One region of the Arthrobacter pasteuri genome, then DNA from elsewhere that is predicted to be linked to it. Evidence: riboswitches for the same ligand, from Rfam matches in the RefSeq annotation. Region 1 holds a riboswitch; the other holds the start of a gene.

Evidence for each region. Region 1 has a riboswitch for thiamine pyrophosphate ahead of ACX80H_RS07525 (ECF transporter S component). Riboswitches for the same ligand answer to the same signal wherever they lie in the genome.
Region 2: another riboswitch for thiamine pyrophosphate. It lies ahead of thiM (hydroxyethylthiazole kinase); the one in region 1 lies ahead of ACX80H_RS07525 (ECF transporter S component).

The regions. Positions count from the first base shown of each region.
Region 1 covers NZ_JBTNDO010000001.1:1,601,132-1,608,266, forward strand. The annotation lists gene ACX80H_RS07500 (ABC transporter substrate-binding protein) at 1-233, shown strand, start outside; gene ACX80H_RS07505 (amino acid ABC transporter permease) at 244-1,008, shown strand; gene ACX80H_RS07510 (amino acid ABC transporter ATP-binding protein) at 1,005-1,742, shown strand; gene ACX80H_RS07515 (energy-coupling factor transporter transmembrane component T family protein) at 1,873-2,670, opposite strand; gene ACX80H_RS07520 (ABC transporter ATP-binding protein) at 2,667-4,154, opposite strand; gene ACX80H_RS07525 (ECF transporter S component) at 4,151-4,759, opposite strand; TPP riboswitch at 4,820-4,944, opposite strand; gene ACX80H_RS07530 (DUF4235 domain-containing protein) at 5,098-5,358, shown strand; gene ACX80H_RS07535 (FUSC family protein) at 5,439-6,563, opposite strand; gene cycA (D-serine/D-alanine/glycine transporter) at 6,779-7,135, opposite strand, start outside.
Region 2 covers NZ_JBTNDO010000001.1:48,930-56,064, forward strand. The annotation lists gene ACX80H_RS00240 (MDR family MFS transporter) at 1-381, opposite strand, end outside; gene ACX80H_RS00245 (thioesterase family protein) at 646-1,422, shown strand; gene ACX80H_RS00250 (DUF427 domain-containing protein) at 1,545-1,829, shown strand; gene ACX80H_RS00255 (aldo/keto reductase) at 1,952-2,980, shown strand; TPP riboswitch at 3,123-3,221, shown strand; gene thiM (hydroxyethylthiazole kinase) at 3,260-4,105, shown strand; gene thiE (thiamine phosphate synthase) at 4,105-4,764, shown strand; gene ACX80H_RS00270 (alpha/beta hydrolase) at 4,965-5,765, shown strand; gene ACX80H_RS00275 (lipoate--protein ligase family protein) at 5,860-6,594, shown strand; gene ACX80H_RS00280 (MBL fold metallo-hydrolase) at 6,646-7,135, opposite strand, start outside.

The DNA.
Region 1 (7,135 bases):
GCCAGGTGAAGGAAGGCGATGACACCACCATCGCGGAGACCATCATCAACACCGAGAACTTCACGGCCTACGCCGTGAACAGCGAGAACCAGCCCCTGATCGACGCGCTCAACTCCGGGCTCGACGCCGTGATCGAGGACGGCACGTGGACCGAGCTCACCAAGGAGTGGTACCCGGACCGCGAGATGCCCTCCGACTGGAAGCCCGGCAGCAAAGCCGTGGAAGTAAAGTAGCGGTCCCTGCATGAACGCCCTTGAACAGCTCTCGCAGACCTTCTTCGACTGGGAGGCGATGGCCGCCGTCCTGCCGGAACTCCTCGCGGTCGGACTGCGGAACACCCTGATCCTCGCGATCGCGTCCGGCATCATCGGGACGGTCCTCGGCATGGTCCTCGCGATCATGGGGATCTCCCGGAACCGGTTGCTCCGCTGGGTGGCGCGCATCTATACGGACATCTTCCGTGGCGTGCCCGCCGTGGTGATCATCCTGCTCATCGGCATCGGCCTCAGCCCGATCTACCGGGAGGCCACCGGCAGCACGAGCCCGTTCCCCATGGGCATCCTCGCGCTGTCGCTCATGGCGGCGGCCTACATCGGCGAGATCTTCCGCTCCGGAATCCAGAGTGTGGAGAAGGGACAGCTGGAGGCCTCGCGCGCGCTGGGTTTCAGCTACCGCTCCTCCATGCAGCTCGTGGTGGTTCCCCAGGGCGTGCGGCGTGTGCTGCCCGCCCTGGTGAACCAGTTCATCGCACTGATCAAGGAATCCTCGCTGATCTACTTCCTCGGGCTGCTGACCAGCGAGCGTGAACTGTTCCGGATCGGCAACGATGCGGCCAGCAACACGGGCAACCTCTCGCCGCTCATCGCCTCCGCCGCCCTGTACCTGTGCCTCACGATCCCGCTGACCCACCTGGTCAACTACATCGACAACCGGCTGCGGGTCGGCAAGCGGGAGAAGCCCGAGCCCGACGAACTGGCCGCGAAGATCGGCGAAGGAGCGAAGGCATGAAGACTCTCGAATCGGGCACCCTGACCGGCAGGGACCTCCACCTCTCCTTCGGCTCCAACCATGTACTGCGCGGCATCGACCTGCATGTGGAGCGGGGCACGACGGCGTCGGTCATCGGCCCCTCCGGGTCCGGCAAGTCCACGCTCCTGCGCGTGCTGAACCGCCTGATCGAACCGGACAAGGGCGACATCCTGCTCGACGGCCGGTCCGTCCTGAAGGACAACCCGGACGAGCTGCGCCGCCGCATCGGCATGGTGTTCCAGCAGTTCAACCTCTTCCCGCACAAGACCGTGGTGGACAACGTCTCCCTCGCGCTGCGCAAGCTCCGGAAGATGTCCGCTGACGAGGCCCGGCAGAAGGCCCTCGCGCAGCTGGACCTGGTGGGCCTCAAGCACAAGGCCGACGTGCGGCCCGGGACCCTCTCCGGCGGACAGCAGCAGCGGGTGGCGATCGCCCGGGCGCTCGCCATGGACCCCGAGGTGATGTTCTTCGACGAGGCCACCTCCGCACTGGACCCGGAGCTCGTGAAGGGCGTCCTCGCCCTCATGGCGGACCTCGCCACGGCGGGCATGACCATGGTCGTCGTCACCCACGAGATGGGCTTCTCGCGCAACGTCTCGGACACCGTGACGTTCATGGACGGCGGCGTCGTCGTCGAGTCCGGCCCGCCGGCCGCGGTCTTCGACAACCCGCAGACGCCGCGCCTGAAGTCGTTCCTCTCGGACGTGCTGTAGCGGTCCTGCCGCATCGTCCGCTCACCACAGGGGTTCCGCACACGCGGGGCCCCTGTGGCGTTTCCCGCGCCTTCCACTCGGAGGCGGCGCTGCGGGGCGCAGTGTCCTGCCGTGACGGCGGTCGTCCCGGTCAGGACAGGATGAAGTTCCAGGTCCCGGCCAGGACGGCCGCCGTCACCGCACCTCCGGCGATCAGGAGGCCGACGACGGCGACAGCGGCGTCGAGCGGCGCCAGGGTGCTCTCGCGTGCCCACGTGCGTGTGCCTCCGCCGAAGCCGCGGGCCTCCATCGCCGCGGCCAGCCGGGTGGCCCGCCGGATGGCCTGCACGATCAGCCCGAAGGACTGCCCCAGCAGGTTGCGGGTCCGCGCGACGATCGAGCCGTCCGGGCCGATGCCCCGTGCGTGGCGAGCCAGCCCGAGGGTCTCCCACTCCTCCATGAGCAGGCCGACCAGGCGCAGCGACGCCAGTGCCCCCAGGACGAACCGGTGCGGCAGGCGCAGCCTCTGGGCGAGTGCGTCGGCGAGGTCCGTGGGATCCGTGGTGAGCAGGAGGAAGATGCCCGGGAGTGCGAGCGCCAGGCCCCTCAACCCGACGGCAGTGCCGGCCGCAACCGACCCCTCGGTGAACAGGAACGGCCCGACGTCGAGCAGCACGCGCCCCGTCTTCTCGGCCAGCAGGGCGGTTCCGTAGGCGCCGATCGCCGCAGCGATCAGCAGCGGCCAGGTCCGCCGCGCCAGTCCCACCGCGCTGATACCCAGGAGGGGCATCAGCGCGAGTTCGCAGGCGAGGACCACCGCGGCGCTCACCCAGTCGATGCTCGCCATCAGCGCGAGCGTGACGACGGTGGCGGCGAACAGCTTGGACACGGGATTGGCGCGCAGCAGCGTCTTCCCGGTCAGCACCGGGGTCAGGTAGTCGGTGCTCACCGGGTCACCAGCCGTCCCGCTCCGCCGGAGATGTGCAGGGTGGCGCCGCCCAGTGCTGCGATGAAATCGGCATCGTGCGTGACGGAGAGGACGGAGACGCCCTCGTGGATCAGTTCGCGCAGCAGGGTGACGAGTTCGGCCCACGTCCCGGCGTCCTGCCCGAACGTCGGCTCGTCGAGGATCAGGATGCGCGGGGCGGTCGCCAGCATGGTCGCGACGGACAGGCGCCGCTTCTCCCCGCCGGACAGCGTGAAGGGATTGGCCTTCAGCAGGTGGGTGAGGCGGAGGCGCTCGGCGACGTCCGTGCGCTGCATGTCCTGGGCCCCGCTCACCCGCCGCGGCCCGAACTCCAGTTCGTCGGCGACGGTCCCGGTGAGGAACTGGTGCTCGGGCTCCTGGAAGACCGTCCCGATGCGTTGGACCAGTTCCGACGAGCGCCAGCGGAACGGGTCGCCGCCTGCGGTCCCGGCCAGGGCCGCCGACGCCTCGAGCCGTCCCGCGCGCGGGCGGAGCAGGGCGCCGAGCGTCAGGGCTGCGGTCGACTTCCCGGCCCCGTTCGGACCGGTGATGCTCAGCGCCCCGGCTGCGCGCACCTCGACGGCGAGGTCCTCGACGGCGGCCGGTCCCCGCCTCGTGCGGGCGACGGTCAGTCCGGAGGCCGTCAGCAGGGCCTCCCCACCACTGGCGGGGAGCGGTCCACCCACGACCGGCTGCCACCCCGGGACCCAGACACTTGCGGCGGCAAGCCGGTCCCGGGTCGGGCCCTCGGCGAGCACGCTCGCCGGCGGCCCGTCGGCCAGCACCCCTCCAGCGGCGTCGAGCACGACCACGCGGTCGACGACGTCGGCCCACACCGCCACGCGGTGCTCGACGACGACGAGCGTGGCCCCGGTGCGCTCGAGGACGCGGACGACGGCGTCGCGCACCTCGAGGACCCCGTCGGGATCGAGGTTCGCGGTGGGCTCGTCGAGCAGGAGCAGGCCGGGTTCCATCGCGAGGACGGATGCGAGCGCGAGCCGCTGCTTCTGGCCCCCGGAGAGCGCCGTCGTGGGGTGGTCGAGGGGGAGGTCGAGGCCGACGTCGTCGAGCGCCCGGCCCACGCGCTGCCAGATCTCCTCGCGCGGCACCGACAGGTTCTCGGCCCCGAAGGCCACCTCGTCACCCACACGGGCGAGGACCACCTGCGTCTCGGGGTCCTGCAGGACGAGCCCGGCTCGTCCCCGGGCGCCGGCCGGCTGCGCGCCGTCGAGCAGGAGCTCACCCTCCTGCTCGCCCTCGTCGTCGGTGCCGAGCAGCCCGGCCAGGCCGGAGAGCACCGTGGACTTGCCCGCGCCGGAGGCCCCGAGGAGCAGGACGCGCTCCCCCGGAGAGATGTCGAGATCGAGCCGGCGTGCGGCGAAGGACTTCCGGCCGGCGTGGCGCCAGCCCCATCCCCGGGCGCGAACGTGGACGGCGCCCGTGGAGGGGGACTGTGCTGGTGTCACACGTCCGCCGTGCGGCCCGCGGCGAACGAGGACAGCACGCCCGTCCTGGCGAGGCCCCGCATGGCGAGCCAGGACAGCAGCCCGGCGATGACGATGCCGGAGATGGATGCGAACACCGTGTACAGGAGCTTGAACTCGAACGTCCACAGGGCGTTGTAGAGGATGTTCTCGCTGATCGCGAGCGCGAGGCCGGCACCGAGACCGGCGAGCAGCGCCACGGGCAGGTTCCACTTCCGGTACAGGAAGAGCAGGAAGACGAGCTCGGCGCCCAGCCCCTGGATGGCTCCGGAGAGCAGCACGCTCAGGCCGAACTGCGTTCCGATGAGGGCCGAGACCGCGGCGGCGAGGACCTCGCAGTAGAGTGCTGCTCCCGGCTTGCGGATGATGAGCCCGCCGAGGACGCCCGCGACGAGCCAGCCGCCGGAGTACAGCCCGGCCAGGGGTGGGAAGCCCGCTGTGAGCAGGCTGATGCCCGAGTACCCCGCGGACCATGCGAAGAACAGGACGCCGACGGCGACCGCGATGACCGAGGCCACCACGATGTCGACGACGCGCCACTGGCGGGTGCGGGGAGAGGCGCCCTTGAGGGCGGTTGATGATGCCATGGTGTTTCCTCCTGAGGTACAGGAGGGGAGAGTGCCGGGGCTGCCGGAGCAGTCGCCGCGCACTCTGAGAACTCGACTCCCTTCGCCGGTACTAGCCGGATCAGGTTCGAGGGTCTGCGGCGGTCCGCACTCTCAGCGCCCGTTCCCGCAGCATGCTGCGGATCGGCGCTCCCCTGTCGTTTGTTGGTTGAGCGTTACCGATCCTACACCGCAGGGGGAGCCCCGGCAGATGAGCGCCTCGTGCAGGGCCGGCCCCGTGCGTGCGTGCGTCTTCCTGTGCCGGGGGCCGCCCGCCGCGGCTAGGCTAGGCGGAGGACTACCGGACCAGAAGGAGAGACATGAACGTACTGTTCAAGCTGCTCGGCGCGGGCATGAGCGTCGGCGCCGGCTTCGTGGGGACCAAGCTCGTCGACTTCCTGTGGGAGAAGATCACGGGTGAAGCGCCACCGAAGAGCAAGGACGGGCTGGAGAACACCCTGCGATCCGCCCTGGTGTTCGCGATCGTCTCGGGTGTCGTGAGCACCACCATCCAGGTGCTCACCAACCGTTCCACGCAGAAGGCGATCGACCGTTTCGCGAAGACCCGCGACCTCACCTGAGAGATTTCACGCAGGACGTTCCACGCAGGAACGAGGGGCACTCTTCGGGGTGCCCCTCGCCGTGTCCCCGGGCAGTACTGCTAGGCCGCCCGGTCGGCCTCCTGCTCCTGCAGGACGGCCTGCAGGATGCGGTGCAGGTTCATGCCGATCGCGGCCGCGGCACCGAAAGGGACGTCCTTCGACGAGGACTCGTACGCCGCGACCTCGAGGGCCTTCAGGCTCCGCTCGGCCACCCGCAGCGTCTCGGCGTCGTCCTCCTCCACCGTCCACAGGTCCAGGACGTCGCCGACGGCGGTGAACGCCTGCTGCAGGGGCTGCCGGACCGCGGCGGGCAGGGGACGCTCGCGGGACGTTCCATGGAGCGCGTCCTGCAGCATGTTGGTGATGTTCAGCGTATGGACAGCGACGGCTTCGAGGACCTCGATGTGCCGGTGGTCGCGGTCCGCGTCATGCGGATGGAAGCGCCGCCGGACGTTGCCCTTCCTGCTCTCGTCCGCGTACTGCAGGGCCTCCCGGGCGTTCCGTGCCGAGGCGGTGAGGTCGTCCCGCCGCTGGGGCCAGCGCGGATCATCCGCCGCCCAGTCCTCCTCGAGTGCCTCGCCCATCTCCTGGAGCTGACGGGAAGCTGTCCTGCGGAGTCGGCTCACCTGCCCCACGGCGTCGTCCAGGTTGAGCGGCGGCAGGATCAGCGCGCTGACGGCCAGGCCCACACCCACGCCCACGACGGTCTGGACGAAGTACCCCAGCGAGTACCCCAGGTCGTTGTTGCCGATGACCAGGACGAACAGCCCGGCGGACGCGATCCCGGAGCCGCCGCCCGCGGTCCTCTTCAGGGCGCCGCCGAGGAGCACTCCCACGCCGACGACGAAGGCGATCGTCAGCCAGTTCGGGTCTCCCGCCAATACGGCGATGTGGGCCAGGATGATCCCGATCGTGAGGCCGGCGACCGTCTGCAGCCCCGACCTGAGCGTTCCCGCGACGGTCGGATACAGCGCGAGCAGGGCACCCAGCGGAGCGTAGTACGGATACCGGGAGGCCTCCCCCGGGATGGTGAGCGCGAGAGTCCAGGCGAGCGCGGCCGCGAGGGCTGCCTTGCCCGCGAGGAGGAGGTGGGGATGGACCACCGCGACGCGCAGCCGCTCCTTCAGGTCGTCGTCGACGCGAGCGGCGAGGATGCGGCCGGGAGAAGTCCTGTTCTTGGCCATCCCCGCAGTATGGCATCCGTACCTGAGCACGCCGTCGGCGTCCCGCCTCGCAGTGCGGGAGGACGACGAAGGACCGCCCTCGGGGGACGGTCCTTCGAGTTTCCGCGCGGTGTTCCGGAGCGGTGTTCCGGAGCGGTGTTCCTGAGCGGTGTTCCGGAGCAGTGTTTTGAAGCAGTGTTCTTCGGAGCGATGTTTAGGAGCAGTGGTGCGGGGACCTAGCGGCCCGCGCGGGCCGCCTGCTCGGCCAGCACCGTGGCCTTGTGCTCCTCGATGCGGGCCTGCTGCAGCGGCGTCTTCCGATTGGCGTACCAGGCCGCTCCGAGCAGGACGAACCACACCGGCGTCACGACGAGCGCCAGCCGGGTGTCCTCGGCCTGCGCGAGGGCGACGAGCATGAACACGAAGAAGGCCAGGACCACGTAGGGCATGAACGCGGAGCCGGGCATCTTGAACGCGGACTGCTCGTGCAGCTCGGGGCGGCGGCGGCGGAACGCCAGGTAACTGATGAGGATCATGGACCAGACGAACATCGTCAGGACCGAGGCCACCGAGGTGACAATCGTGAAGGCACC
Region 2 (7,135 bases), 1.6 Mb from region 1:
GAACAGGCCCATGGCGGCCATGAAGACCGGGCGCGTGGTGAAGCGCTGGAGGAGGTAGCCGGTCACCGGAATGACCACGGCCATGGTCAGCATGAAGGCCGTGCTCAACCACTGGCCCGCGCCCACGGTGATGCCGAGGTCCTCGACCAGGCGCGGGATGGCCACGCCCATGATCGTCTCGTTGAGGATCACCACGAACGCGGAGACGAGCAGGATGGTGATGACCAGCCTGTCGCGTGCTGGGAGGGCGCCCTGGCCGACGGCGCCGGAGGAGGCGGTGCCGGCGGACACGGTGTCGGCGGAAACGGCAGGGCGGGACGGCGCGGCGCCTGCTCGGCTCGGAATGGCGTCTGAGACGCGGGACGGTGGACTGGAGGTCATGATGATCCGCTCGGTTCGAAATGCTGTGCGGCGCCGTCGGAGGTCCTCCGTGCGGCCGCGTTCGGCACCGGGCGCTGAGAAGTCGACCCGGTCAATCACTGAACCTCCGGCGTCCGGATCCTATTCCGGGATGCCGTTCTTCCGGTACGCCGTGGTTGCTCCACTAGCATGGGGCGGGTGCGTGGCCCGGGACCGATGTCCAGGGCCTTTCCTCCGCCCACCGCGCAGGACGCGATCCCGGCTCGTCCGACGAAGGAGACTTCCGTGCCCGATTCTTTCTACCGTGATCTCGGCGGCGGGAGGTTCGAATCGACGATCCACGCCCAGGGCGCCTGGAACCCGGAAGAGCAGCACATGGCACCGATCTCGGGCCTCCTGACCCAGTGCCTGCTGGACTGCCAGCCGCGGGACGGCATGCAGCTCGGCCGCCTGAGTTTCGACATCCTCGGGATGATCCCGGGCGGTGAGTTCGAGGTCAGCACAGCGGTCGTCCGGCCCGGACGGACCATCGAACTGCTCGAGGCACGCATGGAAGCCGGCGGCAGGACGGCCATCGTTGCGAAGGCATGGCGCCTCGCCACCCAGGACACGGCAGCCGTCGCCGCCGTGGAGGACCCGCCGATGCCCGGACCCGAGGCCGCCGGACCGCACGAGGGCATGACAGCGTGGCCCGGAGGGTTCATCCGGTCCCTGGAGGTCCGCGTGGTACCGGGCCACCGTCCCGGGCGGGGGCAGGTCTGGATACGGAATCCCTATCCGATGGTGGAGGGCAGGACGACCGCCGACGTCGTGCGCCTCGTGGGCATGATGGACGCGGCCAACGGGATCGCCTCGCGTGTGGCACCCGGCGGCGACAGCTGGATGTTCCCGAACGTCGACCTGCAGATCCACCTCCACCGCCTGCCCGTTGGCGAGTGGCTCGGTCTCGATACGCGCGTCACCTTCGGCGCGAACGGTGTGGGACTCACCTCCAGCGTCGCGCACGACCTCGACGGTCCCTTCGGGCGCATCGAGCAGATCCTCACGGTACGCAAGCTCTGACCATCATGCCCGGAATGCCCCGGCGCTCGCCGGGGTTGCACCGGACACGGACGCCCTCGCCGCCGTCGGCAGGGAGCGGACAGCCTGCCCGCACGACCGGAAGTCCCCGAGGAAGAGGAACCATGACGAAAGCAATGTGGAAAGACAGGGTCGTCGCGGAGTCGGCGGACACCGTGATGGTCGAGGGAAACCACTACTTCCCGCCGGCTTCCATCTCCCAGGAGTTCTTCGTCCCCACGGAGACGCACACGGTGTGCCACTGGAAGGGCACGGCGAGCTACTACACCCTGGTGGTGGACGGCGAGCAGAACAGGGACGCCGCCTGGAGCTACCCGGAACCGAAAGAAGCGGCGGAGAACATCCGCGGTTACTACGCTTTCTGGAAGGGCGTCACCGTCAGCGAGTGAGCATCGGGCAAGGGGCGCCGTCTCACGACGGCGCCCCTTGTCATGCTGGTCGCAGGACAGCTGCGCCCGGCTCAGGATCCAAGGACACGGCGCCGCACGGCGCACAGCGAAGGAGCAATCCCATGGAGTACCGGAAACTCGGCAACAGCGGCACCTCGGTGTCCCACCTCGCCCTCGGCACGATGACCTTCGGGGCGGAGGCGGACGAGGCGACGTCGCACGCCATCCTGTCCGACTACGCCGCGGCAGGCGGCAACCTGATCGATACGGCGGACGTCTACTCCGCCGGCACCTCCGAGGAGATCATCGGCCGCTGGCTCGCGAAGAACCCGGCGGAGCGGGACCGGATGGTCCTCGCGTCCAAGGGCCGCTTCCCGATGGGTACCGGCCCCAACGACCTCGGCCTGTCGAGGCGGCACCTCCGGCGAGCGCTCGATGCCTCGCTGGCCCGGCTCGGGGTCGACCACATCGACCTGTACCAGGTGCACGCGTGGGATCCGCTGACCCCGCTCGAGGAGACCCTCGGCTTCCTCAACGAGGCGGTCGTCCAGGGCAAGATCGGCTACTACGGGTTCTCCAACTACACCGGCTGGCAGCTCACCAAAGCCGTTATGACCGCCCGCCAGCGTGGCTACTCGCTGCCGGTGACGCTTCAGCCCCAGTACTCACTGCTCGTGCGCGACATCGAAGCGGAGATCGTCCCCGCCGTGCTCGACGCGGAGATGGGCATGCTGCCGTGGTCCCCGCTCGGCGGCGGCTGGCTGACCGGGAAGTACTCCCGCGACGCCGAGCCGACGGGCGCCACCCGGCTCGGGGAGAACCCCAAGCGCGGCATGGAGGCCTGGGAGAAGCGCAACGCGGACCGGACGTGGGACATCGTCGACACCGTGACCGGCATCGCGGCCGAGCGAGGCATCAACGCCTCCCACGTCGCGCTCGCCTGGGTCGCCGCGAAGCCCGCCGTGACCTCGGTGATCCTCGGCGCGCGCACACGGGAGCAGCTGGCCGACAACCTGGCGTCGTCCGGCGTCGTGCTGACGCCCGAGGAGCTCGACCGACTCGACGAGGTCAGCGCCCCCACTTTCGGGGACTACCCCTACGGGGCTCCCGGGCAGGAGCAGCGCCGCCGCAAGATCGAGGGCGGCCGCTAGCCCCGGCACTGGTCCGTCCGGCACTGTCCGCCCGGCCCCGGCACATCGGGGCCCGGGCGGCAGATAGTGCCGGCGCTGGTCCCTCCGGCTCGTCGGGGCGGTATCGGGGCTTGGAAGCATCCGCGCGACGCGTTATCGTTCGAGCAGCGACACGGGGTGTCCCTCCACCGGAGGGGCTGAGATAAGACCCGTCGAACCTGATCCAGCTCATACTGGCGAAGGGATGTCCTGCCGGACCCTGGTGTCCGTCTGTCCTCTCGCCCCAGCGAAAGGCAGCACATGACGGAATTCCCTTCGGCAACTGCGGACCCCGCCCGCACGGTCGGCGCCGAGGCCTGCGCCGGGTTGCTCGCAGATCTGCGCAGCGCCTCCCCGCTGGTCCAGTGCATCACCAACGCCGTCGTCACCAACTTCACTGCGAACGTGCTGCTCGCCCTCGGCGCAGCGCCCGCCATGGTCGACATCCCCGGGGAGGCGGCGCAGTTCGCGCCCGTGGCCTCCGGGGTGCTCGTCAACCTCGGCACGCCCACCGAGGCGCAGCGCGCGGCCATGCTCGAGGCCGCCGAGGCAGCGGGGGCGTCGGGCACGCCCTGGGTCCTCGATCCCGTCGCCGTCGGATTCCTGGCCGTTCGCACCCGGACGGCCCAGCAGCTCGTCGCCCAGCGCCCGACCATCATCCGCGGCAATGCCTCGGAGATCATCGCCCTCGCCGGTTCCGGCGGCGGGGGACGCGGCGTGGATTCCCTGGACGAGCCCGCCGCGGCGCTCGACGCAGCACGCCTCCTGGCATCGCGGTACGGCTCCGTCGTCGCCGTGTCGGGTCCCGTTGACGCGGTCGTCCCGGTCGCCGGGGCCGTCATCAGGGTCGCCAACGGTACGCCGCTGCTGACCCGGGTCACCGGCGGCGGTTGCGCGCTCGGCGCCGTGATGGCTGCCTTCGCCTCGCTCACGCCGGACCCACTGCTCGCGGCCACCGCGGCCACCGGCGTGTACACGCTCGCCGCGGAGAAAGCCGCTGTCCTGGCGGAGGGCCCGGGCACCTTCGCCCCGCGCTTCCTGGACGCGCTCGCGGCCATCACCCCGGCCGATGTCCGCCGGGGCCTGGTCCTGCCGGAGGACTCCTGATGCCGCGGCCGGATCCGGCGTCGTACCTGCCGCTCTACCTCGTGACCGACACGGAGCTGTGCGCGCCCCGGACGGTCGTCGACGTCGTCGCCGCCGCCGTGACAGGGGGTGCGACCTGCGTGCAGGTGCGGGACAAGCACGCGGGAGGGCGGGACCTGGTCGCGCTCCTCGCCGCGGTCGCCGACGCCGTCGCGGGCCGGGTGCTGGTACTGGTCGACGACAGGGTGGATGTGTACCTCGCGGCGCGGGAGCAGGGCGCACAGGTGCACGGCGTCCACGTGGGCCAGTCCGACCTGCCGCCCGACCTGGTGCGGCGCATCGTCGGCCCGGACGCCGTCGTCGGGCTCAGCGCGGCGACCGCCGACCAGTTCGCCGTCGCCCATGCTCTTCCCGCCGGCACGGTGGACTACCTCGGCACCGGCGCGGTGCATGCCACGGCCACGAAACCCGACCACCCGACGCCGCTCGGCGTCGACGGCTTCGCTGCTCTGGCGGGCACGGCGCGCCTGCCCTGCGTGGCGATCGGCGGCATCACCGCGGCGGACGCCTCCCCGCTCCGCCGGGCGGGAGCGGCAGGGATAGCGGTCGTGTCCGCGATCTGCGCGGCACCCGACCCCGCAGGTGCCGCGAGGCTGCTGCTGGAGGCCTGGGAGTCCTGAGGAGCCCGGAGTCATCGGTGCAGGACCGGTGCAAGACCCGTGCCGCACCGGTGCAAGACCCGTGCCGCACCGGTGCAAGACCCGTGCCGCACCGGTGCGGGCTCTGTGCGGGACCGATGCGGGTCGGCAGAACGCGATAGCCCGAAGAGGCTCCGACGGCAACCGGGAGAGCGGGTGCCTGTGGCCCCTAGAATCGCCGTGTGGCAACGAGGAGGGACATCCTTGCCGGCATGGTGATCGTGCCGCTCCTCGTGGCGGAGACGGCGTGCAACGGAGGTTCCATGGACAACGGACAGCCCGCGGGTACGACGGCGGGGGATCCGGCCGTCCTGACAGCGCGACCGGGCGCGGCGGAACCGGGTACCGGGCCGAGAACGGGGGTGCACGCCCTCGGCGTGGCGACGACCCGCGACCCGATCGTCTTCGTCCCCGAGTCCGTGGCCACCGATGAACCGGTTCCCCTCCTCGTCGCTCTCCACGGGGCGGGCGGGGACCCGCAGGGTGGGCTGTCCGTCCTGCGCGCGGCCGCCGAGGAGCTCGGGATCGTCATCCTCGCGCCCGCCTCCCGCGCGGCTACCTGGGACGCCATCCGCGGCGGGTACGGTCCGGACACCGAGGTCATCAACAGGGCACTGGAAGAGGTCTTCTCGTTCGTCCCCGTCGATCCCGACCGGATCGGCGTGGCAGGGTTCTCCGACGGAGCCTCTTACGCGCTGGGCCTCGGGCTCGCCAACGGGGACCTTTTCAGCAAGGTGGTCGCGTTCTCACCCGGCTTCGTGCCGGCCGGGCCGCGGAACGGGCAGCCGGCCGTCTTCATCTCGCACGGCACCGAGGATGCCGTCCTCCCCATCGATGCCACGAGCAGGAGGGTGGTCCCCGCGCTCAAGCGCCGCGGGTACGAAGTGGTGTACCGCGAGTTCGAGGGCCCCCATACCGTACCTCCGGCCATCGCCGTCGAGGCGGCGCTCTGGCTCGAGTGGACGCCCCTCCCGACGCCCTGACCGGCGCGGGTCCTTCAGGGCTTGCCGTCGTCGGCCAGGTGCTGCCCGGCCGGTCCGGGCGCAGCTTCTCCCGGGCCCTGCCTACGATGGATGGATGAGCACTCCATGGCATGGCGCTGCCGAGCTGGCGCTCGTTCTCGACCCGGCATCGGATGACGCGGCCGCAGAACTGGAGCGTGGCATCGCGCTGCTGCGCGACGTCGCCGTCGGAAGCAGGCCCCCGACGCTGCGCCTGTACCGCCCGAGTCCCACGGTCGCCTTCGGGCAGCGGGACGCACGGCTGCCGGGCTTCGGCGAGGCGTGCGCCGTATCGACGAAGCACGGCTTCGTCCCGCTGGTGCGGCGGGCAGGCGGGCGCGCCGCTGCCTACCACCGGGGCTGCCTCGTGGTCGACCACCTCGAACCCGCCGCTGATCCCGTCGCCGGCACGCGGGCCCGTTTCGCCGCGTTCGGTGAGTTCTTCGCCGGGATACTCACCGGCGTCGGACTCGACGCGCACGTGGGCGAGGTTCCGGGGGAGTACTGCCCTGGTGAATTCACCGTCCACGGGCGGGCCGACGGCGTCCCGGCCGTGAAGCTCGTCGGCACGGCGCAGCGCGTCGTCGCGGGCGCCTGGCTCTTCTCGTCGGTTCTCGTCGTAGAGGACTCGGAGCCCCTCCGCGCCGTCCTCACCGACGCCTACGCCGCTCTGGGGCTCGAGTGGCGGCCGGCCACTGCCGGAGCGGCACAGGACCTGGCCGGCGGCGTGACGGTCGACGTCGTGGAGGACGCCCTGCTGGCGGCCTATGCCACCACCGTGCGCCTCGGCCCGGCATCCCGCCGCTCCTGACGGCGGGGCGCCGGGGAGGAGCGGCGGGACGCCGGCGACCGGCCCAGGGGATCAGTGTCCGCGCTGGATCCATTCCTCCAGATGCGGAGCCTCGTCGCCGATGGTGGTGCTGTCCCCGTGGCCGGTCCGCGCGATGGTCTCCGGCGGCAGCGTCAGGAGCCGGGTGCGGATGGACTCGATGATGGTGGGGAAGTCGCTGTAGGAGCGGCCCGTGGCGCCCGGTCCGCCCTGGAAGAGCGTGTCGCCCGTGAAGACCGTGCCTGCCTCCGGCAGCAGGTAGCAGACCGAGCCGGGGGAGTGACCCGGGGTGTGCAGCGCGGTGAGCGTGACACTGGCGACGTCGATCGTGTCGCCGTCGCGGATCCACTGGTCGGGGCTCAGCTCGGGGTACACCCTGTCCCAGAGTTCGCGGTCGCCCTCGTGGAGGTGGATCGGCGCTCCGACGGCGTCGAACAGGTCGCCGACGGCGCGGATGTGGTCGTCGTGGGCATGCGTCAGCAGGATCGCCCGGACCGTCCGCCCGTTCACCTGGTCGAGGATC